One region of the Pantoea sp. F_5 genome, then DNA from elsewhere that is predicted to be linked to it. Evidence: predicted binding sites of a transcription regulator. Region 1 holds the regulator's gene; each other region holds the start of a gene.

The links. The regulator LexA, encoded in region 1, represses DNA repair genes until DNA is damaged. The targets are predictions, from matches to a motif close to TNCTGTATGTACATACAGNA.
Region 2: a site for LexA is predicted at 3,810-3,829, ahead of F3I44_RS20200 (DNA translocase FtsK 4TM domain-containing protein). Genes of this name have one in related genera too.
Region 3: a site for LexA is predicted at 6,292-6,311, ahead of F3I44_RS04415 (metal-dependent hydrolase). Genes of this name have one in related genera too.
Region 4: a site for LexA is predicted at 1,765-1,784, ahead of F3I44_RS14625 (YebG family protein). Genes of this name have one in related genera too.

The regions. Positions count from the first base shown of each region.
Region 1 covers NZ_VWUO01000008.1:193,761-201,287, reverse strand. Annotated here, with positions in the region: gene ubiA (4-hydroxybenzoate octaprenyltransferase) at 1-193, shown strand, start outside; gene plsB (glycerol-3-phosphate 1-O-acyltransferase PlsB) at 439-2,862, opposite strand; gene F3I44_RS12990 (diacylglycerol kinase) at 2,990-3,358, shown strand; gene lexA (transcriptional repressor LexA) at 3,464-4,078, shown strand; gene dinF (MATE family efflux transporter DinF) at 4,178-5,500, shown strand; partial or broken gene F3I44_RS12975 (CsbD family protein) at 5,660-5,869, shown strand; gene zur (zinc uptake transcriptional repressor Zur) at 5,934-6,455, opposite strand; gene F3I44_RS12965 (conjugal transfer protein TraF) at 6,906-7,527, shown strand, end outside.
Region 2 covers NZ_VWUO01000020.1:5,064-12,590, forward strand. Annotated here, with positions in the region: gene F3I44_RS20200 (DNA translocase FtsK 4TM domain-containing protein) at 114-3,749, opposite strand; gene lrp (leucine-responsive transcriptional regulator Lrp) at 3,868-4,362, opposite strand; gene F3I44_RS20210 (hypothetical protein) at 4,538-4,738, opposite strand; gene trxB (thioredoxin-disulfide reductase) at 4,883-5,851, shown strand; gene cydD (cysteine/glutathione ABC transporter permease/ATP-binding protein CydD) at 5,995-7,527, shown strand, end outside.
Region 3 covers NZ_VWUO01000002.1:405,974-413,500, forward strand. Annotated here, with positions in the region: gene yddG (aromatic amino acid DMT transporter YddG) at 1-646, opposite strand, end outside; gene nadE (ammonia-dependent NAD(+) synthetase) at 707-1,531, opposite strand; gene F3I44_RS04395 (multidrug effflux MFS transporter) at 1,650-2,852, opposite strand; gene osmE (osmotically-inducible lipoprotein OsmE) at 3,156-3,491, shown strand; gene F3I44_RS04405 (DUF6515 family protein) at 3,558-3,947, opposite strand; gene F3I44_RS04410 (L-cystine transporter) at 4,136-5,527, opposite strand; gene F3I44_RS04415 (metal-dependent hydrolase) at 5,679-6,269, opposite strand; gene kduD (2-dehydro-3-deoxy-D-gluconate 5-dehydrogenase KduD) at 6,419-7,180, opposite strand; gene kduI (5-dehydro-4-deoxy-D-glucuronate isomerase) at 7,198-7,527, opposite strand, start outside.
Region 4 covers NZ_VWUO01000010.1:76,773-84,299, forward strand. Annotated here, with positions in the region: gene F3I44_RS14620 (carbohydrate porin) at 1-682, opposite strand, end outside; gene F3I44_RS14625 (YebG family protein) at 1,408-1,749, opposite strand; gene F3I44_RS14630 (SIR2 family protein) at 1,906-2,700, opposite strand; gene F3I44_RS14635 (non-canonical purine NTP pyrophosphatase) at 2,697-3,257, opposite strand; gene F3I44_RS14640 (ABC transporter substrate-binding protein) at 3,409-4,308, opposite strand; gene F3I44_RS14645 (amino acid ABC transporter ATP-binding protein) at 4,305-5,099, opposite strand; gene F3I44_RS14650 (amino acid ABC transporter permease) at 5,083-6,009, opposite strand; gene F3I44_RS14655 (GNAT family N-acetyltransferase) at 6,019-6,537, opposite strand; gene F3I44_RS14660 (ABC transporter substrate-binding protein) at 6,548-7,489, opposite strand; gene F3I44_RS14665 (LLM class flavin-dependent oxidoreductase) at 7,501-7,527, opposite strand, start outside.

The DNA of each region.
Region 1 (7,527 bases):
GATGCTGCATCTGAACGGTGCCTTCTACTGGACGTTGCTGCTGGCGGCTGCGCTGTTTGTTTATCAGCAGAAGCTGATCGCCGGACGCGAGCGCCAGCCCTGTTTCCAGGCTTTTCTGAATAACAATTATGTCGGGATGGTGCTGTTCCTCGGCGTACTGATGAATACGCCGCCGTTCACTCAGCTGTTCTGACTGGAAAGGCAGCCTGTCATAGCGGGAAGACCGCGCCTGCACAGGGGACAGGGCCAGATCGGAAAGACGCAAAAGCTGTCATCCATGACGGCTCGGCCCGCGCCATCCCTGGCGCGGGACGCTTTCCTCTTCTGTCCCTGTCCCCTGCGCGTCAGGTTCTTCGTTGCTGTAAGAAGCCTGCCAGACAGCCCTGTGCGACATAAAAAAGGCGACCCTAAGGTCGCCTTTTTTGCTTTACGCGGGTATCAGTCGTGCGCGACAGCCGTTTCAATGGTCATCCGGACATCGCTGGTCACCAGGTCAGCCAGGATATGCCAGGTGGCCTGGGTCTGGGCCACATCCGCATCTCCGCTGTCGCTGATGTAGCCTTCATCACGCAGCGTCAGTACCAGTGAGGTAAAGACCGCTTTGTCGAAGAACTCCGGCGCATTGATCCCGTGCAGTACCGACAGACGCTGAGCCAGCGTCCGGCTCTCTTTCTCCAGCGTGCCGCGGTTAATCGTCGGCTTGGCGCTGAGAATCGAGAAGGTAATGGCATAACGCTGTAGCGTTTCACGCACACCGGCAGCCAGCAGTTGCAGCGTGCGGTAGCGCGCTGCGGTAAAGCGCAACTCACCGGCTTCGACGGTAATCAGGCCCTGACGCGCCAGCTCCTGACTGATGTCAGTCAGCAGTTGTGGCAGCTCATCGGTCTGCCAGCGCAGGAACAGTTCGCTCTTCAGCATCGGATAGATCAGGCTCACCTGACGCAGCAGTTCCGCTTCGCTCAGCGTCTGATGCTGCTGAACAATGGCGGCAATCAGCGACGGCATTACCAGCATGTGATGAATGTTGTTGCGGTAATAGGTCATCAGCACCGCCTGCTCACGCGGCAGAATGATGATGTCGCCAATACTGTCCTTTTCACTCTCAAACTTATTCATACCCATGGCGTGATCCAGCAGCGCTTCTGCTGAGAGATCGGGTACGGTTGCGTTAGGTGAATAAGGCACATTGCGCAGCAGCTGGGTGTAGCACTCCAGTTGTTCTATCAGCTGTTCGCGGGTAAGTGAGCGCTGACGTGAGGCAAGCAGGGCCGTGACACAGAGGTTCATGGCGTTAGCCGCGCCCGCTTCATTGATACGTACCATCAGGCTGGCCGCGATATCATTTACCGTCGGTGTTAACCAGCTCGGACGCTGCGGCTCAATCGGATCGATCGCGTCGCGCCATTCCGGTACCCGCTTGTTAAGATAGTTGACCAGCGGCAGCGGTTCGCCAAAGTTAACGTAACCCTGACCGAGGTTACGCAGCTTGCGCAAGCCACGCACCATCTGCATGAAGCCCTCTTTCTCTTTCGCCGCGCCGCGCAGTTCTTTGGCGTACGTACCCACTTCCATCACGTGCTCGTAGCCGATGTAGATCGGCACCAGCGTGATCGGGCGATTACCGCCGCGCAGCATCGCCTGCAATGTCATGGCTAAGGTGCCGGTTTTCGGATCCAGCAGGCGACCGGTACGAGAACGACCACCCTCGACAAAGTACTCAACCGAATAGCCGCGGGTAAACAGCTCACCAAGATATTCGCGGAACACCGTGGCGTACAGCTTGTTGCCTTTAAAGGTGCGACGGATAAAGAAGGCACCCAGACGACGGAAGATCGGACCGGCTGGCCAGAAGTTAAGGTTGATACCGGCAGCAATGTGTGGCGGTACCAGCCCCTGATGATAGAGCACGTAGGAGAGCAGCAGATAATCCATGTGGCTGCGGTGGCAGGGCACGTAGACAATCTCATGTCCATCCTGCGCCAGCTGGCGCACTTTTTCGCCGCCATTGACGTTGATGCCCTGATAGAGACGGCTCCAGAGCCAGCCCATCACGCGGTCGGTAACGCGAATCGCTTCATAGGAGAAGTTCGCCGCAATCTCTTCCATCATCTCGACGGCATTCTGCTGCGCTTTCTCATGGGAGATTTTTTTGCTGCGCGCCTCATCTTCTACTGCTTTTTCAATCGCTTTGGATTGCAGCAGACGATTAAACAGATCCTGACGGGCCGGTAAACGCGGGCCAATCGCAGCCAGCCGCTGACGGGCAAAATGGATACGCGCGACGCGGGCCAGCTTCTGCGCGATCGACTTATCTGTCCCATGTTCCGTGGCCATACGCCGCAGAGAGACGGTCGGCGAGAAGCGGACAAAGCTGTCGCGCCCATGCCAGATGACCGCAAAGAACTTCTGCACGCCGTTCAGCACCCGCAGGTGTGGTGTGGCTTCGCCCTGAACTTCACGTCCCGGTGCACGACCAAACATCACGGTGACGGGAAGCATCTGAATATCCAGCGTGGGATTATTGCGATGCAGGTCCAGGTAATCGTGGAAAATTTTCACCGATTCCACGCTGGGTACAAAATAGGGGAAGACGCGCGGGCCATCGTGGATAAAGACGTGGCGAGGCAGCAGGGAACCATCAATCTCCAGTGGAGAGAGCGGATCGGGCAGATGATGCCGCAGACACTGCGCGCGCAAAGTCAGTAAGTCAGCCTTCGAATCGTAAGGCAAAACATACATAATAGGTCGGGTCGGATCCAGACCATGTTCAGACACGGGATCGGCCGGAATGGCCTTACTCTTTACCAGAAACGAGAGTGGTAAATTAAGCAATTTATAATAAAGTTTACGCCAACCTGACATAGACAACATGAAGCCTCTTGTTAGCAAAGCGCCGCAAGCATACCAGAAAGTGCAGCGAAGATCTGTGGTGGTGCCAAATGCACGCAGCCCAGACATTGACGTCAATCCGATAAAAGGGTTCCCACACATGGCAAATAATGCCACCGGACTTATCAGAATAGTAAAAGCCGCAGGTTACTCCTGGCAGGGGCTGCGTGCCGCGTGGCAACATGAAGCGGCGTTTCGTCAGGAAGCCCTGGCTGCGCTGGCGGCGATCATTATCGCCTGCTGGCTGGATGTCGATGTGATCTCGCGCATCCTGATGATTGGGTCGGTGGTGCTGGTGGTCATCGTCGAAATCCTCAATAGCGCCATTGAAGCGGTGGTCGATCGCATCGGTCAGGAGCATCATCCGCTGGCAGGCCGGGCCAAAGATATGGGCTCTGCGGCGGTACTGATCAGCATCTTACTGGCACTGTTTGTCTGGATCGCGCTGCTCTGGACACATTTGCGATAAGCGTTCCATATCGCGCCAGAAGCCGCGTTTTGCCTGACAATCGGTTTCCATTTCGCCAATACCTGTATATACTCACAGCGACTGTATAAACAACCAGGGGGCGGGATGAAAGCATTAACCAGCAGGCAGCAGCAGGTCTATGACCTGATTCGCGACCATATTTCTTCAACAGGCATGCCGCCTACGCGCGCAGAGATTGCTGCACAACTGGGCTTCCGCTCACCGAATGCGGCAGAAGAGCACCTGAAAGCGCTGGCGCGTAAAGGCGTCATCGAGATCGTTTCCGGTGCATCGCGCGGCATTCGTCTGCTAATGGAAGAAGAAGCCTCAGAAGGCATACCGTTGATTGGCCGGGTTGCTGCCGGTGAGCCGATCATGGCGCAGGAACATATCGAAACCCACTATAAAGTGGATCCGGGCCTGTTTAAGCCGTCTGCTGACTTCCTGCTGCGCGTCAGCGGAATGTCGATGAAAGATATCGGGATTATGGATGGCGACCTGCTCGCGGTACATAAAACCCAGGATGTGCGCAACGGCCAGGTTGTCGTTGCCCGCATTGATGATGAAGTCACCGTTAAGCGCTGGAAAAAGCAGGGTGCTATCGTGCATCTGCTGCCTGAAAACAGCGACTTCGACCCGATTGTTGTCGATACCCGTGCACAGTCCCTGACCATCGAAGGTCTGGCGGTTGGCGTGGTACGCAACGGCGAGTGGCTCTGATTTGAGGCCGGCGTGCATTCGCCTTTACTGATGCTATTCTGTCTGCCCTAATTTTGTCGCTGCCTGTTTTGCGCAGCGACACCGAGCACGGAACGGCGAATGCGCTTTATTACGGCAACCGATAAAAACCTCTGGCGGCTTGCGCTGCCGATGATCCTTTCAAATATCACTGTTCCCTTACTGGGGGTGGTCGATACTGCAGTCATTGGTCATCTCGACAGCCCCGTCTATCTTGGCGGGGTTGCGGTCGGGACCACGGTGACCAGCTTCCTCTTTATGCTGCTGCTTTTCCTTCGAATGAGTACAACTGGCCTGACGGCACAGGCGTTTGGTGCGGGCGATAAAACCGCGCTGGCACGCGCGCTGACTCAGCCGCTGATTATTGCGCTGCTGGCAGGTGTACTGTTCATCGCTTTACGTTATCCGATTATTCAGCTGGCGACCCATCTGGTTGGCGGTAATCCCGCGGTACTGGAACAGGCGGCGCTGTTTATTCAGATTCGCTGGCTCAGTGCGCCTGCTACGCTGGCAAATCTGGTCATTCTGGGCTGGCTGCTGGGCGTGCAATATGCGCGCGCGCCGGTGATCCTGCTGGTGGTGGGCAATCTGGTTAATATTGTGCTCGATCTCTGGCTGGTGATGGGGCTGCACTGGGGTGTCGCGGGTGCGGCAACCGCCACGGCGCTGGCGGAGTATATTACACTGGGTGTCGGCAGCATCATGGTCTGGCGGGTCCTGAAGCTGCGCGGTATTCCCCTGAGCCTGCTGAAGCAGAGCTGGCGCGGAGACAGCGGCCGGCTGCTGCGGCTGAACCGGGATATCATGCTGCGCTCATTGATGCTGCAACTCTGTTTTGCCTCGCTGACCGTGCTGGGCGCGCGGCTGGGCCCGGATGTGGTGGCGGTCAACGCGGTATTGCTGATGTTCATTACGTTCACGGCCTATGCGCTGGATGGCTTTGCCTACGCGGTTGAAGCGTTTGCTGGCGAGGCGCATGGTGCAAAAGATGGCGGCAAACTGCTGCGCGTCTGGCACTCTGCCTGTCGACAGGCAGTTGTGGTGGCGCTGTTCTTCTCGCTGATCTATGCCATTGCTGGCCCGCAGATTGTTACCCTGTTGACCTCTCTTCCTTCGCTGCAACAGAGTGCTGACCGCTATCTGGTCTGGCAGATCGTTATGCCGCTGATCGGCGTCTGGTGTTATCTGCTGGATGGGATGTTTATCGGCGCAACGCGTGGACGTGAGATGCGTAACAGCATGGTGATGGCAGCAGCAGGCTACTTTCTGACGCTGCTGAGCGTACCGGCGCTGGGCAATCACGGACTGTGGCTGGCGGTAACGGTTTTCCTGGCGCTGCGCGGTCTGTCACTGTGGCTCATCTGGCGCAGGCACTGGCGTCAGAACAGCTGGTTTGATGCCTGATGCTGTAGAGGTGGATACAGACTATTCTGTATTATTCCAGGGTTTTGAAAATTGCTACTATAATTAACTTTATCCGGCGCAGTTAACCAGCGCTTTGTATTGTTATTTTGTAAAGTAGCAAGATAATCATTAAACCCTGAGGATTGGAGGTCTGCCAAGAATAAAGACGAAGCGAGCGGCAACTGGAAGCAGTTCAAAGGTAAAATGAAAGAGAAATGGGGCAAGCTGACCGACGATGACATGCAGGTTATCGAAGGTAAACGCGATCAGCTGGTCGGTAAAATCCAGGAACGTTATGGCTATGCGAAAGATGAAGCAGAGCGTGAAGTGACGAACTGGGAAGGCGAGAACAAAGACCATCGCTGGTAATGCAGCGGTGAGCAGTTAATACGTTCCGGTGCGGCTGCACCGGAATCACGCAATGATATGCCGGTTATCCGCGTTTTCCCCGCTTTTTACCCTCATCCTGATGATCGTGATCGCAGCTTTCATGGCGCGTACAGGCTTCAACCGCAGCACAATTTTCACATAAGCCATGGGCTTCAATGACGCTATGGCGTAAAGCGAACTGCGCTTCACCTGCCAGCGTTGCGATAATCTTCTCCACACCCTGCGCCTGTTTCTCCGTTACCGCAGCACAGCGGTCGCAGACCAGCATCACCGACGTATGGGCTGGTGCGTCAAAGTGGTGACACATGACGTAGCTGTTGTTGGACTCCACCCGATGAATGAAACCCTGCTCGAGCAGGAAATCCAGCGCACGATAGACCGTGGGCGGCTTAGCCTGCGGTTCGCTGATGCGGAGCTGATCCAGCAGATCGTAAGCGCTGATTGAACCAGGCTGTTCGGCCATCAGGCGCAATACCTCAGCACGCTGCGAAGTCAGACGTACACCGCGCTGCAGGCACATTTTTTCAGCCTGAATCAAAATTTGCTGCGACGTCATGTTTGTCATGAAAAATTCTCCGCTGGATAAGTGATGTTATTTTATCACACATAGTTTTGCGGCGCTGATGTTCGTTTTTGCCTGATAAAACAGCATTATTTGCCTGATAAAGCAGCATTTTAAGAATTTCGGCCGCTATCTATCTCAAATATGACGAGAAATCAGATCCATTCTCAATCGACCTGAAGCGGAATTTGTTGGCATTTTGCTTTGCATCTCACTGTGTTAAGAAGTAATGTTCAGAAAGACTTAAGAAAAGTCTGGCATTATTTGAAATACCGCGACGCAGTTTGAACAATTACAACGGTTTTTTGATTGGAAACGTCCAATCCTTTGAATTAAGACACTGTTTCCTTTGAATTCACAGCAATAACGCGTTAGCCAGAGTTCACAATAGGGCTAACAAACTATTCAGTCGTTGAATGTTTCAATGACAATTTCTCAGGTGATGGCAGGCAAATGGTGAAAAAATCCGCTCAACGTTCAGCGCTGAAATATTCCGCTGCAGCGACCGCGCTTTTCCTTTCTTCTTCCGCCATGGCGGCAGGGACCTGGTATGATGCACGTAATGACGCCATGGGCGGTACCGGCGTAGCATCTTCTGTTTATGGCTCAGCAGTGCTGGTGAACCCGGCATTAATGACGCGTGCTAAGTCTGACGATAACGTCAGCATTATTCTTCCCTCGGCAGGTATTCAGGTTACTGACAAAGATAAGCTGATCGATAAAGTCGATGATATTACGGACACCGTAGATCGCTATCGTGACGTAATTGGTAACCTGACTTTTGCAGATTATCTGCGTGGCTATCCTGAACTGCGCGCTGCCTCCGGCGATGTTGCTGACAAGCTAAGCGATCTGCGCGGTAACAAGGCGGACGGCAGTGCAGGCGTGGCCGTGGCCGTTACGATCCCCAATGAGACTCTGCCTTTTGCATTTGTTACCAAAGCCTACGGTACGGCGCACGTCCGTGCCAACGTGGTCCAGGGTGATATCGACTACCTGCGCGGTGTCGCTAATGGAACGGTGCTGCCAAGTCCAGGCGATCAAAATAACCTTCGTTCCAGTGCGAATGGCTTAG
Region 2 (7,527 bases), on a different contig from region 1:
CATCAGAACAGAGGAATAAGCCGAAAGCTGATCCAGATATGGGGGTTAACCGCATAAAAACAATGAGCCAGTCGGAACTGGCTCATCAAGTAATGTTTCAAAACATTTAACCGCTACATATCGTGAGGCGGTGGCGACAGCACTTCACGGTTACCATTGTGTCCAGGTGCAGAGACGATGCCCTGCGCTTCCATCTGCTCAATGATACGTGCCGCGCGGTTATAGCCGATGCGGAACTGACGCTGAACGCCTGAGATCGAGGCACGGCGCTTATCGACCACAAAGCCCACAGCCTGATCGAACAGCGGATCAAGTTCTTCATCGCTATCGATGCCACCGGCACTCTCGCTCTCTTCGCCTGCCGTAATACTGTCGATATATTGCGGACGACCACGTGCTTTCCAGTCCTGAACCACCGCATGCACTTCCTGGTCACGCACAAAGGCACCGTGAACACGAACCGGCAGTGAGGAGTTTGGTGGCATGTAAAGCATGTCACCCATACCCAGCAGTGATTCCGCGCCGCCCTGATCGAGAATAGTACGTGAGTCTATCTTGCTCGAAACGGTAAAGGCGATACGTGTGGGGATGTTCGCTTTGATCAGGCCAGTAATGACATCCACGGATGGACGCTGTGTTGCCAGCACCAGATGGATACCCGCAGCACGGGCTTTCTGTGCCAGGCGCGCAATCAGCTCTTCAACCTTTTTCCCCACCGCCATGATCAGGTCAGCAAACTCATCAACCATCACCACGATATAAGGCAGTTTCTCCAGCACCGGCGGGGTCATATCCATGCTGTCGCCCGGTTTCCAGAACGGATCAGGAATCGGACGGCCCATCGCCTCGGCCTGCTCCACTTTTTCGTTGTAACCGGCCAGGTTACGTACGCCCAGCGCCGACATCAGTTTATAGCGACGCTCCATTTCACCAACGCTCCAGCGCAGCGCATTGGCGGCATCCTTCATGTCGGTGACAACTTCGGTCAGCAGGTGCGGAATGCCTTCGTAGACCGACAGCTCCAGCATTTTCGGGTCGATCATAATGAAGCGAACTTCTTCCGGTGTCGCTTTGTAGAGCATGCTGATAATCATGGCATTCACGCCCACGGACTTACCGGAACCGGTAGTACCGGCAACGAGTAAGTGTGGCATTTTCGCCAGATCGGCCACGACAGGCTGACCGGCAATGTCTTTACCCAGCACGACGGCCAGTGGCGATGGATTGTCGCGGAATTTAGGGCAATCCAGGACTTCACGCAGATAGACGGTCTGACGATGTTTGTTTGGCAGTTCCAGACCCACATAAGGTTTGCCAGGGATCACTTCCACCACGCGAACTGCGACAGTCGAGAGTGATCGTGCCAGGTCGCGCGACAGGTTAGAAATACGTGCTGCTTTTACACCCGGTGCCAGGTCAAGCTCGAAACGGGTGATAACCGGGCCAGGCGAGATGCCAACCACTTCGGCTTTGACGCGATAATCGCCTAAGCGTGACTCCACCAGACGGGCAGTCTGCTCCAGCGAGAACATATCAACCGGCTCTTCCTCTTCAGGTGGCACCGTCAGCAGATCCAGCGAAGGCAGTGGCGTGGACGGTTTCTCCAGTGGCTGCTCATGGCGCATCAGGAACGGGTGGATCAGGCTGTCATGCAATGAAGGTTTCGCTTCTTCGACTGGCTCAACGGCTGGCGCGCCATAAGACGGCGCAGAATAAGCCGGGGCCTGAGGCGACGCTGGTGCAGCATATGCAGGCGCAGACGGCGCGGCATAACCCGCTTCAGGCTCTGCTGGCCTACCATAAGCAGATGCAGAATAGGCCGGGGCCTGCGCTGCCGCTGGTGCATGATAAACAGGCTCTGCGGGTGCCGCAGGCGTCACTGGCGCACTATAGGCAGGTTCTGCCGGTGCAAAACGGGCAGGTGCAGGAACCTGAGCCGGTGCCTGAGGGCTTGAGACCTCACTCACCTGCTGCCACGGTTCGTGTGAAGCCGCAGGTGCTTCCGGCTCCGGCGTCGCAGTAATGGTAAACAGCGGTTCAGACGGGCCGTCATCCACCAGATCTTTCATCGGTGAAAAATCGAACGCTGAGGCAGTATCAATATTCAATACCGGCTCGTTTCTCACTTCAGGTTCATAGCGCTGCTGTTGCTGCTCGGCGAACTGACGCGCCAGAGCATCCTGCTGCTGCGCATCCTGCTCATCTTCTTCGTCCTGCTGCCAGCTGGTGCCGTAACGCTGCTGCTGTTCAGACTGGAAGGCCTGACGCAGTTCAGCCTGCTGCAGTGCCTCTTCTGCATCAGGTGCAGTGGAAACCGACGTAGCCGGGGCCGCTTCACTCTCTTCCGCTTTTGCTTTCTCTTCAGCCATGCGTTGCGAAGGTAACTTAATGCCATAAGAGGCCAGCTCACGACGCGTAGGCAGTTTTACCGGATTAGGACGCGGCAGCGCCGGTCCGATACCCTGCTTAACCTGCGGGTTCAGATTGGTTTCAGGTGCCAGGTCGAAAACAGGCGCAGTGCGTGTGGCCGCCGTAGCGGCAGCGGTGATTGTTGCGGCCGCAGGGGCCGCTGATGTGTCACGCCAGTTACCCATTTTAGGGTCGTCATCATCATAAGCATTGAACGACGGCGCAGCCGGGGCTTCGTCTGGCATTTCAAAGTGGTAAAGCGGTGGTGAGGCCGCGGGTGCAGAAGCATTCTGCGCCGGCGTCGGAGCCGTCGTTGCACCATAGGATGCAGGGGTGCTCTGTGCAGAAGCTGGAGCAGGTTGTGCCGTCGGCGGTGCAGGCACTGCTGCTGACGCGGCAGGCACCGATGCAGTAAAGGCCGCTGCAGCAGGCACCGCGTTAACCGGTGCCGCAGGAGCGATGGTCACGTCTGCAGCTTCCGCAGTGGCGGCTACCGCTGCACTGGTTGCGGCCGCCGCTTTCGCCAGTAGCGGATCTTGCTGTGACGGCAGAGGCTGAGCGGCAGCACGTGGTGCCGAAAGCAGCACATCCTCTTCCTGATCGGCAGCACGCGGAGCAGATAGCAGCACGTCATCATCCTGATCGGCGGCATGCAGAGCAGGGACATCCGCATAATCTTGCCCCTCCCGCTCGTCATCTTCTTCCTGCCAGGGTTCATCGTGACGTGAACGGTTGCTGGCAAACGTCAGCACGCCCATGACAACGCCGCCGATTCTCTCTGCAATGGTAAGCCAGGACCAGCCGGTATACAGGGTTATTCCTGCCGCCCAGACGCAGAGCAGCATCAGCGTGCCGCCAGCCGGACTAAACCAGGGAGCAATAGCATTACTGACCAGGCTGCCAATCACGCCGCCCGAAGCAAAGTACCAGATATCATCCGCGTTCAGCGCTGCCATACCACAGGTCGTAACCACCAGCGCAAGAACACCAATTAAGCGTAATCCGACGGCAAAGTAGTCAAAATAGTCCTGGCTGTCGCGCTGACGGAAAGCAATCCAGCACAAGCCCAGGATGACGGGTGGAATGGCGTATGCCATCACACCAAAGATGAAGAGTAAGGTGTCAGCCAGCCAGGCACCGACGCTGCCGCCGATATTGTGGATAGGTTCATGCCAGGCCGTTTGCGACCAGCTCGGATCGGAAGGGTTAAAACTGACCAGTGAAACCATCAGGTAAATGGCAAACAGCGCCACCAGAATGAGCAACGCTTCCAGCAGACGACGTCCACTGCTCAGCGATTGTAACGAAACGTCTTTATCTTCTGTATATTCCTGGCTCAAGAGGACTCTCCAGGTGCCTGTAAAGTAAGAAGCAACAGCGTCGGGCAAGCCCGACGCTGTTCCTGTATGAATGCACAGGAGTGTACCGAAATCTCACAGGTTTTGCACCTGCCCCGCATCAGCGAGTTTTGATCACCAGTCGATTGCTCTGTTTGACCTCTTCCATCACCACATAAGTTCGCGTGTCGTTTACGCCCGGCAGGCGCAACAGGGTTTCACCCAGCAGCTTACGGTAGGCAGACATATCAGGTACGCGCGTTTTCAGCAGGTAGTCGAAATCACCAGAAACGAGGTGACACTCTTGAGTTTCCTCAAGTTTTTGCACAGCGGCGTTAAATTGCTCAAACACATCCGGCGCACCACGATTCAGAGTAATCTCAACGAATACCAGCAGAGAAGCATCCAGATAGTGCGGGTTTAACTGCGCGGTGTAACCAAGAATAAATCCCTGGCGTTCGAGACGGCGTACACGCTCAAGACATGGCGTAGGCGATAAGCCTACGCGTTTGGAAAGCTCTACGTTTGAAATACGACCATCTTTCTGAAGTTCATTCAGAATGTTCCTGTCAATTCTGTCGAGGTCTTTCCCGGGGCGTTTCTTATTGTCTACCATTATTATTGTCTCTCTTAATTCCTTCCCTTTACCTGCCACGCCCTGAAAACGCTCAATGTTCGGGGCATTTTTGAAGTGAGCTAACAGAGCCTGTGATCTGACACTTATCGATATGACGCATGTTGTCTGTCCACATCATGCGTCATTATCCATATCAGGCTGCTTTTATTCGGCGTTACACGCAAAACAGGCGAGGAAAACCTGTTTTGTTCCGATAAATGTTATTCGCTTCTGATAATGTTTTCGCAAAAGCGCAGGCGATTGTCAAAGTAAAATCACCAAATTCAGGACAAGATGCCAGACAGACCGCTGGGTATCTGTTTTTAAATGAGTATTTTTCCACTTCTGCACCCTTTAAAGCCGATTTTTGCCCCATTCTGGCGCATTGACCAGGCAAAACCGCCGCTCATCGTCTACGCCACTTGCAGCTATCGTTAACAAAATTGGCTAAGTCTTGTTATTGTCGCCGGATATTCCCTACAATCGCAGGCTATGTCAGCCGAATGAAACTGAGGAACGCATGAGTACGGCCAAACACAGTAAGTTACTCATTCTGGGCTCCGGCCCAGCGGGTTATACCGCAGCCGTTTATGCTGCACGCGCCAACCTGAACCCGGTGCTGATCACCGGTCTGGAAAAAGGCGGACAGCTCACCACGACTACTGAAGTGGAGAACTGGCCGGGCGACCCGCACGATCTGACAGGTCCATCGCTGATGGAGCGCATGCACGAGCATGCCGAAAAATTTAATACTGAGATCATTTTCGACCATATTCATACCGTTGATCTGCAGAACCGTCCGTTCACCCTCACTGGCGACAGCGGCGTATACACGGCAGATGCCCTGATCATTGCAACCGGTGCGTCAGCGCGTTACCTGGGTCTGCCGTCTGAAGAGGCGTTCAAGGGTAAAGGTGTCTCTGCCTGTGCAACCTGTGACGGTTTCTTCTATCGCAATCAGAAAGTCGCAGTGATTGGCGGGGGTAACACGGCCGTTGAAGAGGCGCTCTATCTGGCGAACATCGCGGCTGAAGTGCATCTGATTCACCGTCGTGACAGCTTCCGCGCAGAGAAGATCCTGATCGACCGCCTGATGGAAAAAGTGCGCAATGGCAATATCGTGCTGCACACCCATCGTACGCTGGAAGAAGTGACTGGCGATCAGATGGGCGTGACGGGTCTGACACTGCGTTCAACTCAGAACAGTGATGAAACAGAAGCGCTGGAGGTGGCAGGTCTGTTTGTTGCTATCGGACACAGCCCGAATACGGCTATTTTTGAAGGTCAGCTGGCGCTGGAGAACGGTTACATCAAAGTTCAGTCGGGTCTGCACGGCAACGCGACCCAGACCAGCATCCCTGGTGTCTTTGCGGCAGGCGATGTGATGGACCATATCTACCGTCAGGCGATCACCTCTGCGGGCACCGGCTGCATGGCCGCGTTAGACGCTGAGCGTTTTCTTGACGGGCTGGTTAAAAACGATCGGTAAGTTGTTAACCCTCTGATCTCAAATGTTCCAGGCGACGGTTTTTCCGTCGCCTTTTTTATGGCTCTCATGCTAGATTCTTGCGCCTGAAGAGATGGAAATGTCTTTCCATTTTCCCCTGTCACCGACATTTAGCATGGTCTCGCATGGACAAATCGCGGCAGCAGCATCTTACCCGCTGGCTTCGTCAGCAACGTCGTTTCGCCGGTCGCTGGTTGCGGCTCAACACGCTGCTGGGCATGGTAAGTGCCCTGCTGATCATTGCCCAGTCTGGTTTACTGGCCTCGCTGCTGCAGGCGCTGATCATTGACCAGCAGCCGCGTGAAACCCTGACGGTCAGTATCGTGCTGTTACTGCTCTGCTTCGTACTGCGCGCCCTGATTAACTATGCCCGCGAACTGACCGGTTATCGTGCCGGGCAGGCTATCCGTCAGGCGTTACGTCAGCAGGTCTTAGACCGGTTATCTGCGCTAGGCCCGGCGTGGATCCAGGGAAAGCCAGCCGGGAGCTGGGCGACTCTGCTGCTGGAGCAGATTGAAGAGATGCAGGAGTATTACGCACGCTATCTGCCGCAAATGACGCTGGCGGTGCTGATCCCCTGCTGCATTCTGTTGACTATTTTTCCACTGAACTGGACCGCGGGTCTGATCCTGTTTGCCACTGCGCCGTTGATTCCCCTGTTTATGGCACTTGTCGGCATGGGTGCGGCCGAGGCCAATCGCCGCAACTTCCTGGTGCTGGCCCGCCTGAGCGGTAACTTTCTCGACCGTCTGCGCGGCAGAGAAACGCTGCGGCTGTTTCATCGTGTTGAAGCAGAGCAGCAGGCGGTTGCCGACGCCACCACTGATTTTCGCCAGCGCACCATGGACGTGCTGCGTTTAGCGTTTCTCTCCTCGGCCGTGCTGGAGTTTTTTGCCTCGTTAGCCATTGCCGTCGTGGCCGTCTATTTTGGCTTTTCCTATCTGGGCGAATTGCATTTCGGTGATTATGGTCAGGGCGTGACGCTGTTTACAGGATTTCTGGTGCTGATACTTGCCCCGGAGTTTTTCCAGCCGCTGCGCGATCTCGGCGCGTTCTATCACGCCAAAGCCCAGGCGGTAGGCGGTGCCGATGCAATTGAAGCCTTTATGCAGGCGACGCCCGACGTTGTACCGCAGGATGGCCAGCAGCCTTTTACTGCCGATCGCGCAATCGCACTTGACGCCGATGAGCTACGAGTCTGCGCGCCGGATGGTCAGGTGCTCTGCGGCCCGCTCACCTTTACCATCGCCGCGGGTGAGCAGATTGCGCTGGTCGGTCAAAGCGGAGCCGGGAAAACGGCCCTGATGAACGCCCTGCTTGGCTTCCTTCCTTACCAGGGCTCGCTGAAAGCGAATGGCATCGAACTGCGTGATATACGGCGGAGCGACTGGCATCAGCAGCTTAGCTGGGTAGGACAGAATCCTCAGTTACCGGCCACCACCTTGCGTGACAATATCGTGATGAATGCTGCCTGGAACGGCGAGCGCTTTGCGACGCTGCTGGAATCGTGCGGCATTAACGAGTTCCTGCCTCGTCTGCCCAGGGGTATTGAAACTCAGCCCGGCGATGGTGGTAATCAGCTGTCGGTGGGTCAGGCACAGCGGGTCGCGGTCGCACGCGCACTCTATAAATCCTCACATTTTTTGCTGCTTGATGAA
Region 3 (7,527 bases), on a different contig from region 1:
GTGCAAAGGTCATTGGCGCAGAATGATCGCTGAAGGCATATTTAATCCACAGCGCCAGCGCGGTCAGCATAAAAAACAGCGTAACGCCATTCGAACCCCGGGCATAGCGCCGGGTAAGATTGTTGTAGAACGCCCAGGTCAGGGCCGCGATAAAGGCGAGTGCATAGGCGACAGGATTACGCAGCATGTTCTGCCATAGCAGCGCAGGCGAGCCGCTGCCGCTGCTTTTCATTACCCAGACAATCCCCAGCAGCGCCAGCAGCAGCCCGGGCCAGAGCCAGACGCGGAAGCGCTGCTGATTAAATGGGATCGCCAGCACGATGGTGAGACAGGGCCAGAGATAGTTAATCATCCCCAGCTCCAGCGACTGGCTGCGATCGCTGGCCAGCCCGATAGCCATCGCCAGAGAGATTTCATAGCCCACGAAGAGAGTGCCACCCAGCCATAAATAGATTGCAGGCATTGCGCCGGGCTTTGGCAGGCCGCGGGTCAGGCAGAGCAGGAGCGCTGTGGTGGTATAGATCAGCGCCGCGCCGCCAGTGGCACCAAAGGCTTCACTAACGCTGCGCAGCAGGCCAACGGTGGTGCTCCAGAGCAGAATGGCAATAAGCCCGATGAGAGTAGCGCGCGAAACGGTGGCAGGCATGCAGCGATCAACAAGATGAGTGAGAGAAGCCTCCCTTGCCGGGGCAAAGGAGGCGCGGGATTACTTCCAGAAGTCGTCAAACACCGTGATCGGTGGGCGACGTTTGTGCTCGGTCTTCAGATACCAGCCTTCGATGATGCGGGCGTTATCAGGATTGATGGTTTTACCTTCCAGATAATCATCAATCATCTCGTAGGTGACACCCAGCGCCACTTCATCCTGCAGGCCTGGACGATCATCTTCCAGATCGGCAGTCGGCTTCTTCAGGTAGAGATGTTCCGGGCAGCCAAGATGCTTCAGCAGCTGTTTGCCCTGACGCTTGTTCAGGCGGAACAGCGGGTTGATATCAGTGCCGCCATCGCCATACTTGGTGAAGAATCCGGTGACCGCTTCAGCCGCGTGATCGGTGCCAACCACTACCCCTTTGGTCATGCCGGCAATGCTGTATTGTGCTTTCATACGCTCGCGCGCTTTTTCATTGCCGCGCACGAAGTCGGAAAGCGTGATACCTGCGTCTTTCAGCGCGCGCTCACTGGCCAGTACCGACTCTTTGATATTGACCACCAGCGAACGATCAGGCTTGATAAACGCCAGTGCATCCTGGCAATCCTGCTCATCCGCCTGCACGCCATAAGGCAGACGCACGGCAATAAAGGTGTAGTCATTATCGCCGCTCTCCTGACGCAACTCGCTGATCGCCGTTTGCGCCAGCTTGCCCGCCAGGGTTGAATCCTGGCCGCCGCTTATTCCCAGCACCAGCGTTTTCAGTCCGCTGTGACGTTTCAGGTAGGCTTTAAGAAAATCGACGCTGACGCGCACTTCCTGGTCGGCGTCGATAGCGGGTTTCACACCCAATGCTTCAATAATTTCCTGCTGCAGTGACATGAACTTCTCCTCAGGTCAGTGGCCTGTCGGCTCGATGCGAACGTTTTAATAAAGCTAACGTGCCTTCGCCAAAACAACAAGCTTAAGCGGCAACTGATTACGGCTTAACGTTGCGAAATCAGTGAGTTTTTACCTGAGGCAGCGGTTTTTTGGCCAGCAGGCTGAACATCAGAATGGCCATCATAAAGCAGCCAAAAATGGTGGCACACATGCTCAGTACCGAGGTGCCGCCGATGCCGGTGATCGGCACGGTAATCGCGCCCAGGGTGAACATAGTGACGCCAATCACTGCGGAGGCGCTGCCCGCGCGGTGGCCCTGACTCTGCATCGCCAGTGATGAGGCGGTGGTGGCGATGACGCCATTACTGGCGATGGTAAAGAACAGCGCGACCAGCAGCAGTGCCAGCGGTGCATGGAGCAGCGCGGTCAGCAGCAGCAGGCTGGAGGCGACAAAGGCCAGCGTCAGCCCGCCTTTCAGCACCCGATACTCGCCCCAAAGTGGACAGAGACGGGCGCTGGTCTGCGAGGCAATGATCAGACCAAATCCGTTTGCTGCAAAACAGAAGCTAAAGGCCTGAGGCGACAGGCCATAGAGCTGTTGCAGCACAAACGGTGAGGCACCGATATAGGCGAACATCCCGGACATCATAAAGCCCTGCGTCAGGCAGAAGCCCATAAAGGGGCGATGGGTTATCACCTGACCCAGCGCTGCGTAGGCGGAGAAGATCGATCCTTTACTGCGTCTTTCTTCTGGCAGCGTTTCATGCAGCTTCCAGCGAGCCAGCAGGATCAGCAAAATGGCAATGCCGCCCAGCACCATAAAGATGCCGCGCCAGTTGACTATCGGCATCAGCACACCGCCCAGGACCGGTGCACCAATCGGGGCCAGACCGTTGACCAGCATCAGCAGCGCGAAGAAGCGCGTCAGCTCATGACCGCTGTACATGTCACGCGCAATCGCCCGTGACAGCACCGCACCACCTGCACCGGCCAGTCCCTCGAACAGTCGTGCCAGCAGCAGCTGGTTAATATCCTGCGCCAGCGCACAGCCCATTGAGGCGATAAACAGCAGCACCAGTGACAGGGTCAGCGGACGCAGGCGGCCGAACTTATCGCTCATCGGGCCAAACAGCAGCTGTCCAACGCCCAGACCCAGCAGACCGGCGGTCAGACTCAGTTGCGCGGTTGCGGTTTCAGTATGCAGATCCTGCGCCATTTGTGGCAGGGCAGGCAGATAGAGGTCGATGCAGAGTGGGCCCAGTGCGGCCAGCAGGCCGAGCGTAACGGCGTAAACCAGGCGGTTGGAGTGTACAGGGGTCATTTATCCTCGGAATCATCAGCGATGGGGTGAACAGAAAGCAGGCAAGGCAGTAAATTACAGAGACCCGTAACGCAGCTATCACACTGCTCAAGGCCTTCACAGATGATGGCCGATGCGTCTGAAAATAGGTCGTTACGGCGTGTCTGTTTTGCGGTGAAGTATACGTCTGCGTTGACAGCAAAACAGCCTTCTTTACGATATCCTGACATTTACCTTGCCACGAATTATTGCTCATAAACTTGATAAATCAGCATTTATGTTCCAGGCTTGTTTCCACATGGACAATCAATGAGGAACAACAAGATGAATAAAGTGATGGGATGTATCGCTGCGGCGCTGACACTGGCTGCACTGTCTGGTTGTACGACTTACGATCGTGCTGAAAGCTACGTGACTAAGCCAGTGGTAAAGGATGTTAAAAAAGGCATGACCCGTGATCAGGTACGTCAGATCGCCGGTACGCCGTCAACTGAAATCACCATGGTTCACGCGCGCGGCACCTGCCAGACTTACGTACTGGGTCAGCGCGACGGTAAAGCACAGACTTACTTCGTGAGCTATAACGACACTGGCCGTGTGATGAACTACGGCTTCCAGAGCTGTGCGGAATATGACACCGATCCGCAGGTTCAGCAGTAATACGTAGCCCCCCTGAATAGCAAACGGCCCGTCGTCATGACGGGCCGTTTTTCGTTGTGTCGCAGACTACAATCCTGCCGGACGCGGCACCTCAACATAATCACCGTCTATCTGCCGCTGATAGTAGTGGCCGTCCTGCACATAAAAACGTTTACCATTAAAGTCGAGTACCCGCATTTCATTGCTGACCCGCGACTCGGCTGGCGGTTCGACCACCACATATTCCTCCCCGTGACGCTGGTAATAACTGCCGTTCAGCAGGTAGTAGGTCAGTCCGCCAATCAGCACCGCGGTAGCGGCTTCAGGTAAAAAACGTATCGGGCCAGGCCCGCCCCAGTGGGGGCCAGGTCCGCCATGTCGACCCCATCCACCCGGGCCCCAGTCGCCATGGTGGGCAAAAGCCAGCGCGGGCGTCAACAGCGCCAGCGTCAGAAGCGAGGCAATAATTTTTTTCATCGGATGTCCTCCTCATAAGACTGGATGCAGAATTCGCTTTTTGCCGGGCAAAGACAAGCATTAAAGCGGCGATTTTTCGCCTGTTTACCATGCTTAACGCTTTCTTAACGACGTCGCCATCAACGGGGAAGATTATGGAGAGGCAGGGCGGAAATAACCTGGCGCGGGCGCGCCAGGTTTACAGCAGATTAACGATGCGCCAGCTCGGCGTTGTCGTCACTTTCCAGTACGCGCTTATCGGTCAGACCTAACCAGCGGCTGGTCAGGGAACCGGCGGTCATAGAACCGTTGACGTTCAGTGCCGTACGACCCATATCAATCAGCGGCTCAATGGAGATCAGCAGCGCCACCAGGGTGACAGGCAGGCCCATCGCAGGCAGAACAATCAGGGCGGCAAAGGTGGCACCACCGCCGACACCGGCCACGCCTGCGGAGCTCAGCGTCACTATCCCAACCAGGGTGGCAATCCACAGCGGATCAAACGGGTTGATACCAACCGTTGGCGCTACCATCACGGCCAGCATGGTCGGATAGAGACCGGCACAGCCATTCTGTCCAATTGTGGCACCAAAGGAGGCAGCGAAGCTGGCAATCGAGTCAGGTACGCCCAGACGACGGGTCTGCGTCTCCACGCTCAGTGGAATGCTTGCTGCGCTGGAGCGGCTGGTGAAGGCGAATGTGATCACCGGCCACACTTTACGGAAGAAGCGCAGCGGGTTGATGCCGTTCACCGACAGCAGCAGGGCATGGACACCAAACATGATGGCCAGACCGAGGTAAGAGGCGACCACAAAACTGCCCAGCTTGATGATGTCCTGCAGGTTAGAACCGGCAACCACTTTGGTCATCAGCGCCAGCACACCGTAGGGGGTCAGCTTCATGACCAGACGAACCAGCTTCATAACCCACGACTGCAGCGTATCAATTGCGACCAGCACGCGCTGACCTTTCACTTCATCATCTTTCAGCAACTGCAGGGCAGCGACACCCAGGAAGGCGGCAAAGATGACGACGCTGATAATCGAGGTGGGATTGGCACCGGTCAAATCGGCAAACGGGTTTTTCGGGATAAAGGAGAGCACCAGCTGTGGCACGCTCAGGTCAGAGACCTTGCCGACATAGTTGCTCTGGATCGCACTCAGACGCGCGGTTTCCTGCACACCCTGTACCAGACCTTCCGCGCTCAGACCAAACAGGCCGGTCACGAACACGCCGACCAGCGCCGAAATAGCGGTGGTAAACAGCAGTACGCCAATGGTCAGCACGCTGATTTTCCCCAGCGACGAGGCGTTATGCAGACGGGCCACCGCGCTCAGAATAGAAACGAACACCAGCGGCATCACCACCATCTGTAGCAACTGGACATAGCCATTGCCAACGATGTTAAACCAGCTGATAGACTCTTTTACCACTGCGCTATTTTCGCCGTAGATCAACTGCAAAACCAGGCCGAACAGCACGCCGATCACCAGACCGGTCAGCACTTTTTTCGACAGGCTCCAGTTCTGACGGCTGAAGCGGGAGAGTAATACCAGCAGCACCACAAAGGCCACGATATTAAGCGTAAGAGGAAGGTCCATGCTGAAACTCCAGAGTAATGCGGCTTTCCCACCCGGGAAAGCCGCATAACGTTAATCACGAATTAAGACAGCAGGAATGGTAACAGCAGGTGCAGAGGGTGCCTTATATCCAAATGGCATGGTTTATAACTTAATGGTGTTTTGTGCGGATTTATTGCGCAGAATGACTGGATATTAACCGACCGACGCCATTTTGTAGCGTATCAAACAGTTGAGCCGGCCAGCCGTTTGCACCAAAAGATGGCATGCCGACCGGGAACCACAGCGCATAGCCTACCAGTCCCAGACACAATGCCCGCTCAAGCTGATTGCCTTTCTGACTGCGCAGGATCGGCAGACGGAAGCGCCAGCGGCAGGGCCACAGCAACGGGACACCGGCGGGCGTCAGCATATCGGCCACAATATGACTGAGGTAGCCCAGCGTCAGACCCTGCAGTACGTCCGCGGGTATCGGCGACGACTGGGGCAGGTTTATCTGAAAAAGCCATAAACCGGCGGCTACCGCCAGCAGACTATGGGTAAAGCCCCGATGACCGAACGCGCGTGCAATAGGATGAGAGAGCCAGCGTAGTCGCTGCCCCAGCAAAGATTTGGGGTGATCGATATCGGGCAGGAGGCATGTCAGCAGAGCAGAAGGAACAAGATGCCACCAATCGGCCTGCGCCAGTACGGGTGTAAGCTCAGCACGCTTAGCAAAAATAGCGCTGGCAATGGCAAAAATGATGTGGCCTTCGCCCGTCATGATAGAACCTGGTTGCAAAGAAAACTGTCGATGCATCCAGTATAGGGATTTATCCAGTGAATGAGAACATGTGACGCTGTAACGAAGCATGAATATTTTTAACAAGCCGGACAGCGATGAAACACTGCCCGCCTGTTCTGACAGAAAGATTAACGTGCCAGCCAGCCGCCATCTACCGCCAGGGTATAGCCATTTACGTAGTCAGACGCGGAAGAGGCCAGGAAAACTACCGGCCCCATCATGTCATCAGGCACGCCCCAGCGTCCTGCCGGGATACGTCCCAGGATCTCATCGCTTCGGGCCTGGTCTTTACGCAACTGTTCGGTGTTATCGGTAGCCATATAGCCTGGGGCAATCGCATTAACATTAACGCCATGCTTCGCCCACTCATTCGCCATCAATCGCGTTAAACCCATCACGGCGCTTTTTGACGCCGTATATGAAGGCACGCGGATGCCCCCCTGGAACGACAGCATAGAGGCGATATTGATAATTTTGCCGCCGTTACCCTGAGCAATAAACTGCCGCGCTACCTGCTGTGACAGGAAAAAGACCGTTTTACTGTTGATGTTCATCACATCATCCCAGTCCTGCTCGCTGAAGTTCAGTGCATCTTCACGACGGATAATCCCGGCGTTGTTGACCAGGATATCGATTCTGCCTGCGGCGGCGACAGCCTGCTCAACAACCTGCGACGCAACATCAGAGCGCATCAAATCCGCTGACACCGACCAGAAACGGCGGCCAAGTGCTTCAACTTTACGTTGCGTTTCGTCAGGCTCGAAACGGTTAACGCCGACAATGTCGCAGCCAGCCTGAGCCAGCCCCAGAGCCATACCCTGACCCAGACCGGTATTACAACCGGTCACCATTGCCACTTTGCCTTTTAAATCAAACATATTCAGTACCATTTATGCCTCTCCTCTGCTTAACGCAGTTCGCTGATTTTGACGTGGTCCATGTCATCAAAGACCTGATTCTCACCCACCATGCCCCAGATAAAGGTGTAACGCTGGGTGCCGACACCAGCATGAATTGACCAGCTGGGTGAGATGACCGCCTGCTCGTTATGTACCAGCAGATGGCGGGTTTGCTGGGGTTCTCCCATCATGTGGAAGACCGCGCTCTCTTCGCTCATATCGAAGTAGAAGTAGACTTCCATGCGCCGCTCATGGGTGTGACAGGGCATGGTATTCCACAGGCTGCCTTCATCCAGCCTGGTTAAGCCCATGGTGAGCTGGCAGGTGGGCAGGACATC
Region 4 (7,527 bases), on a different contig from region 1:
GATGACGACTGGCAGCATCCGGGTTCTGCTCCATCACACCACCTTTCAAAGTGACAACGGGAGTTAACCGGTATTCGAGCGTGGTTCCCCATGTATGAACGTTCCAGTTATTCCAGGTCAGTGAGTTCGCGGATTTTCCGCCACACTGTGAAAGCATCTGGAAATCACAGGGTATAATCTGATCGAAGGTCTGAACCTTGTTCATCATTCCGATACGCCATGTCATACGCCGATCATCAAAACTTCGGGCAAAGGTCAGCCAGCCCAGTCGGGTAATTGATTGTCCGCCCCAGCTCTCCTGCGTGAGATCGTTCACATTCACGCGAGGATCCTGCACGCGTCGCGTGGTCAGATCATCGTTATGATTGCGGTTAACAATGTTCGCTTCGATACGTGCATCGGGAATATTTGTCCAGCGCGACAAATCCTGATTAAAGGTCAAAGCAAACTGATCGATATAAGCGACGTGTGAAGCATGATTGTATCCACCGCCGCCATTCCAGCCAATTTCATTCAGATAACCCAGGTTATAGGTAAATCCATTGTCGTTAAGCAATTTACGAAGGCCATACATATCACCCAGAACAGGATCAGGTGGAGATTCAAACCCTAATACTGTTCCGCTCCATTCCTGCGCTGCAGACAAGGGTGAAAAGGTCAATAATGAGAGTGCGCACAGCATGCTTTTATATTTCATCTTAGCAACCTGTTTTTGATTTTAATGATGTACGGTTCGCAGGAGAGCCCTGAACCTGCTGTCATCTACGTCATGCTTCCCTGGCCTGAACAGGCCGATTAATTATTGCTAGTGTTATTAATGACTTACACATTATCGGAGTAAATTTAAGGCAAAAAAAAACCTAAGCACCCCACAGTGGTAATGACTGTGGAACGCTTAGGTTTTGCCTGTTATCCAGTAACAACCCTACGCTGAAAACGGCTCTAACCTAACACTGATTTTTAAAGTTTAATAGTACTGCCGGGTTATTTCACAAGAAAATGTGAGCCAATTAACAATTAATATCTCTTATTTCACAGCTCTGGTGTTAATTAATAATTAAAATGAGGTAAGGAAATCACCAGGAGAATATCATATTAGTTTACTTGCTAATTCATTTAATCAAGACTGTTGATATTTATGCGTAGAATTAAAATAATCAAACGGCGTCTGACGCTTAAAAATGAATGATCAAAAATCCAGATTATTGAATCCTGATTGATACTATAACGCTGAGTTCCAAATTTTAGCTGGCTGATTTGCGTGATTTACAGGGAGATGATTGCAGGCGGGCACTCAGCATAAAGGAACCACAGGCGGATTTATTTTGAATGACCTGACAAAAGGTCAGATAAAGCCGTTAATCAGAAACAACAACGCCGGAAGGGTCGCTTCCGGCGTTGTGGCAGTTACGCAGCTTTAACGGCACGTACTTTCTTCGCAGCAGGCGCTTCCGCCTGCTCATCCGCACCTTCTTCTGCCACGGCTTCAGGCTTCGTCGCGCCTGCGGCTACGTCCGGCAGTTTGCTGGTGCGCAGAATATGCTGGACCGCATCTTTCTGCTCCGCAATCAGCAGACCAAGCGTTTCTGCCTGAGATTCGTCCAGTGCCGGTTGATGCTGTAACAGCCAGTCAGTGAAGGCTTCGGCCATATCGAGCATTTTGTCGTAGGCATCGGCCTCTTTCTTATTGGCAAACGTCATCTTCTCTTCACCCTTTCTGACTACAACAAATTTTGTTTCAACAGCCATCTTTTTGCCCTCAGGTACTGTGTATGCATACAGTATATCATGCCGGTTATGCTTTGCCAGCAGAGAATGGAGTTTACCGGTTACGCGCAGGCTAACTTTAACCGGGCGCAGGTTTTTTTCATTTTCCTGCCGCTTCTCTGCCGGAAACCAGACTGACTACACCAGCAGCTCTTCAAGGAACATCGCCAGTGCTTTACGCGGATCGTCCTCTTCGGACACGATCACCTCGATCCCCCACTGCCCCAGCACCTCTTTGGCTACCGGGTTGTTGCGATTTGTGAACAGATACGACTTGGGTCGCGCGGTCGCCAGCCCGGTGCGGCCCCACATCTTGGTAAGACGATAAAACAGCAGGCGTATGTTGAAATCACTGATGCTGTAGCCGACAAACAGTACGGAGTTGCCCATTACGTCATGGGTCAGTTTGATGTCGAGAGGGGAGTCAAAATAGAGGCGTTCAAAATAGCTGCTCTCATCGAGCACGATAGAGGTGTCATCATCGAAGTCACCGTGCAGCTTGATGATGTGACGTTTATCTTCAGTCAGCGAGACCAGGTCTGCGGCGTTCGCCACTTTGTAATAGGGGACGCCGTGCGCCTCGTGCGCCGCTTCCAGCCAGCGATCGTAATTGGTGGTGTAGATGCGCGAGAAGTTACCCTGGGTAATCATGGTATGAATTTCAGAAGACCGGACATCGATATCCGGCCGGTGCCACTCACGATCCATCCAGCTGCGCAGCGGGCCTAGCGAGCCTTTCTTTTGCTTGTAATACTCTGCCAGCGACAGGTGCGTTCCATAGGTATTGAAGATTTTGGGATCGTAACCCAACTCGTTAGCAAGGTGAGCAATCAGTTCATGCCACTCGGGGAGGCCAAAATTACGCGAAATACCGGCACCGGCAAACAGAATCAGTTTGCCGGAATCATAGGCGCGTTTGAGTTCAGGTTTCATGCCACTCCCCGCGAGGTTTTTAAAAAGGTGGCGAAGCGATCCAGCGCGATGCGCCGCATCGAAATCTCATTCTTGAGTTCGCCCATTTCTGCAAAGGTCTGCTCATAGCCTTCGGGGATAAACACGCAGTCCCACTGGAAGCCGCGTGTCCCGGCGGGTTTAGCGGCGATGGTGCCGCGCAGTTCACCCGAGAACTGATACATTTTGCGACCGTCGCAGTAGCCGAGCACCGTTTTGGCCGTCACAGCCTGGCTGTCCAGTCCCTGCACCAGTGCGGTAAAGCGCTCAGCGTCGAGGCGGTTCCAGAAGATACGGGTCAGCCCGGCGGGCAGACCATTGAGGCCATCCAGATAGAGACCGGTATGCTCAACAAACAGTGGCCGCCCAATCAGCGAAAAGGCTTTGGTCAGTTTATCACGCACCAGGTCCAGCTCGTTTTCAGTCTGAATTTCTTCGATACGACGGGCGATGGGTAATACTTCGACCCCGACAGGCTCGAGTATCTTACGCACCTCCGCCAGCTTTTGCTCATTGGCAGAAAGGAATCTGATTTTCATGGGGCTTCCAGGTCAATTACTCCGCCACGCAGTGAGGATTTTTTACGAAAACAGGCGGGCAGGATAAATCACTAACGCTGGAGAGTGTAGTTCAATTCTGGGGTCATTAAATGGCAGAACCGGCTTCAGCAGGAGAGCCGGTTCTGCCGACTCAGTAAACAATGCCCGGCGGATTCACTGTGGAGTGCGTCACAGCTTCATCCTGTTCACCCCAGCGGGCCAGCACCTGCTGATACTGCCCACCCGTGATAGTGCTATCCAGTGCGGCCTGTAAAGCCGGTGCCAGCCCATTGCCCTTTTTAGTGGTCACGGCGACCCAGGCGCGGAACGGTCCGCTGCCCACCAGCTTTGTCTGGCCGCGTGAAGCCACTTTCCAGGCGGCCATCGAGTGCGGGCCAAAGATCGCATCGGCCCGCCCCGACAGCAGCGTCAGCGTCGCAGAGGCATCATCGGTAAGATAGACTGGCGTCACCGCAGGCAGACCTTTGGCCCGGTTCTGCTGATCCCAGCTCAGCAATATGCGCTCCTGATTGGTGCCCGATGAGACGATAATCCGCTTACCGGCAATATCAGGCGGGCTGCTGATCTGGCTGATCTTACTGTCGCTTTTTACCGCAAAGGCGTGGTTATCAGCGCGATAGGTCGCAAAATCGAACTTCTTCTTACGCTCCTCAGTAACGGCAATGTTAAACATGGCGACATCATAGCGTCCGGCACTGATGCCCAGTGGCCAGTCCTCCCACGAGGCCGGAACCAGCTTCAGCTTTAACCCCAGACTGTCAGCCAGCAGCCTGGCGATGTCCGGATCGCTGCCGATCCGCGTGACGTTGTCAGACGCCAGCAGCGACAGCGGTGGAGAGTTAGTCGCGGCGGTTGCTACCGTCAGCGTGCCGGGTTCGATAAAGTGAAAGTCAGCCGGGATTTTCGCGATCGCCCGGGGATTCGCCGGGGCATGAATCGGCGTCTCATTTTTCAGCACATCGAGCTTCTCCGCCGCCTTACAGGTCAGCACTGGGAGCAGCGTCAGCGCTGTTAAGGTCAGCGCCTTCATAGCACGCGCGCCAGAAAACGGCGGGTACGTTCGTGGCGCGGATTGTTCAGTACCTGCGTGGTGCTGCCCTGCTCAACAATCCGGCCATCCACCATAAAGACCACCTTGTCCGCCACTTCACGGGCAAAGCCAATCTCATGGGTCACAATTACCAGCGTGGTGCCGGAACGCGCCAGCTTTTTGATGACGTCGAGCACTTCACCAACCAGCTCCGGATCCAGCGCCGAGGTCGGCTCATCGAACAGCATCACGCGGGGATTGAGCATCAGAGCGCGCGCAATAGCGATACGCTGCTGCTGCCCGCCCGACAGATGACGCGGCCAGGCGTCGGCTTTATGGCGCAGACCGACAATGTCCAGCAGTTCGCCCGCCCGCGCTATCGCTTCAGATTTCGTCAGCTGACGATGGGCAATCGGCGCTTCAATCAGGTTATCCAGCACGCTGAGGTGCGGAAAGAGATTGAAGTTCTGGAACACGTAGCCGACGTTGATACGCTGCCGCAGAATCGCCTTCTCTTTGAGTTCATACAGCTTATCGCCGCGCTGCTGATAGCCAATGTAGTCGCCATCAATCTGAATAAAGCCCTCGTCGACCCGCTCCAGATGATTAATGGTGCGCAGCAGCGTGGATTTGCCGGAGCCGGATGGCCCCAGGATCACCGTGACCGATCCAGGCTCCAGCGACAGCGAAACATCATCCAGTGCTGTGTGTTTACCAAAACGCTTGGTCACGCCAGTAATACTAATGGCACCTGTTGTGTGTGAAGTGCGGTAATCAATGGCTTCGGACATGGCTGATCTCCTCGGTCGGATGAAGTGGCGTGACGCGACTGCGCCATTGTTGCCAGCGCGAAGGCTGCGGCTCACGGTTCACGCTGCGGGCCAGCCAGCGCTCAACGTAATACTGAATCACGGACAGGACGGTGGTGATAATCAGATACCAGGCGGCACCGACCATCAGCAGCGGGATCACTTCCTGATTACGGTTGTAAATCATCTGGATGGTGTAAAACAGCTCCGGCATCGCCAGCACGTAAACCATCGAAGTACCTTTTGCCAGACTGATAATCTCGTTGAATGCGGTCGGAATAATGGCGCGCAGCGCCTGCGGCAGAATGATGCGGAAGGTCCGGCGTGAGGCAGAAAGCCCCAGCGCAGAAGCGGCTTCAACCTGCCCGTGATCGACGCCGAGGATCCCGCCGCGGATAATCTCTGCACTGTAAGCCGCCTGCACCAGCGTCAGACCAATTACCGCCGCCGGGAACTGGCCCAGCACATTAATCGTCTGAAACGCCCCCCACGACAGGCCGGTAAACGGAATACCAATCGACAGCGTGTCGTAGAGGTAGGAGAAGTTATAGAGAATGATCAGCACCACAATCAGCGGCAGAGAGCGGAACAGCCAGATATAGCCCCACGCCAGGGTGCTCAGCAGCCACGACGAGGAGAGACGTGCCAGCGCCAGCAGACCGCCAAAGAAGAGGCTGAAAATAGTGCCCAGCAGAGTCAGGAGCAGCGTCTGACCCAGGCCGTGCAGGATCACCGGATCAAAAAACCAGCGGGCAAACACGCCCCACTCCCAGCGAGGGTTAAAGGCCACTGACTGAATCACGCCCGCCAGGATAAACAGCGCCAGAATAGCGCCGGCGGTGCGCGCCGGATAACGTGCCGGGACCACCTGTAGATGTTGATGTTTGCTCATCGTCCCTCCTTAACTCGCCTCAGCGACGTTATAAACGCCGATTACTTTAATAAAACGCAGTCGCCCGTCATGTGGCGGCTGGCCGTAACGCTCCAGATCGCCGCTCAGATCGAACTGTGGCTGATAGCCGTGACCGGTATAAAGCCGCACCGCCTCCGGCTGGCGAAAGCCGGTGGTGAGAAACAGCCGCTGATAGCCCGCCTGCAGCGCACGCCGTTCCAGCTCCTGCAACACCACCAGCGCCAGCCCCTGGCGGCGCAGATCGCTGCGGGTCCAGATACGCTTCAGCTCAGCGGTCTGTGGGTCATAAGGTTTATAAGCGCCCATCGCAATGATTTCGCCGTCGCGTTCCAGCACAATAAACAGCCCCTGCGGCGGCAGATACCATTCGGTCAGTTCCTGCTCCTGCTCGTTACGGCGGGAGAAAAAGTCGCCATAACGTGCCGAATATTCACCAAACAGACCACCCAGAATCGGTTGCAGTTCGGGGGCCTCGGGCGAAACTTCGCGGAAAGTCGATTCACTCATGCTCAGCTCCTTAGTCGCCCAGCCCGGCGGGGTTGATTTCAGAACGATCGATATGCTCCACGCCTTCACCCCAGCGGTTCAGCACCTTCTGATAATCACCATTGCTGATGACGCCATTCAGCGCAGTGCTGATCGGTTCTGCGAGGCCGCTGCCTTTTTTCACCGTAACGGCAATGTGCGCCGCTTTTGGCCAGCCACCATCCACACTGCCGATCAGCCGGGTTTTACCGGTCAGTGCCGCTTTCCAGGCACCAATGACGTTAGGACCAAACCAGGCATCGGCCCGCCCCGCTTGCAGTGCCAGCGTCTGGGCGGCGTCATCTTTCGCATAGATCGGAGTAAAGCCTTTCAGACCCTTTGCCTGATTCTCTTTATCCCACGCCAGCAGAATCGCCTCCTGATTGGTGCCGGATCCCACAATGATCCGCAATCCGGCAATGTCTTCCGCTTTGGTCAGTGACTTAATCGGGCTGCTGGTTTTGACATAAAAGCCGAGCGAGTCTTTGCGGTAGGTGGCGAAGTCGAACTTTTCTTTGCGCTCTTTAGTCACGGTAATGTTGGAGATTGCCGCATCATACTTGCCCGAGGCCACACCCAGCGGCCAGCCTTCCCACGACGTCGGCACGATATTGAGTTTTAATCCCAGGCTATCCGCAACCAGTCGGGCAATATCCACCTCGCTGCCGAGCAGGGTTTTGTTGTCATCGGAAAATACCGTCAGCGGCGGAGAGTTCTGCGCCGCCACGGCCACGGTAAAGGAACCCGGTACCACAAAGTGATGCCCCGCGGGCAGTTGCGCGATGGCGTCAGGATTTTTCACCGTATTAATCGGCGCTTTATTGGCTTCCAGGCTGACGCGCTGGCCGTTATAGGAAACGCTGGTGCCTTCTGCCAGCGCATGGCTGCTGGCGGTCAGAATAAGCAGGGCAAGAAGACGCGATGTTTTTTTCATGACGTGGGCTCTTATTGTGAGGTGAACTGATTAACGGG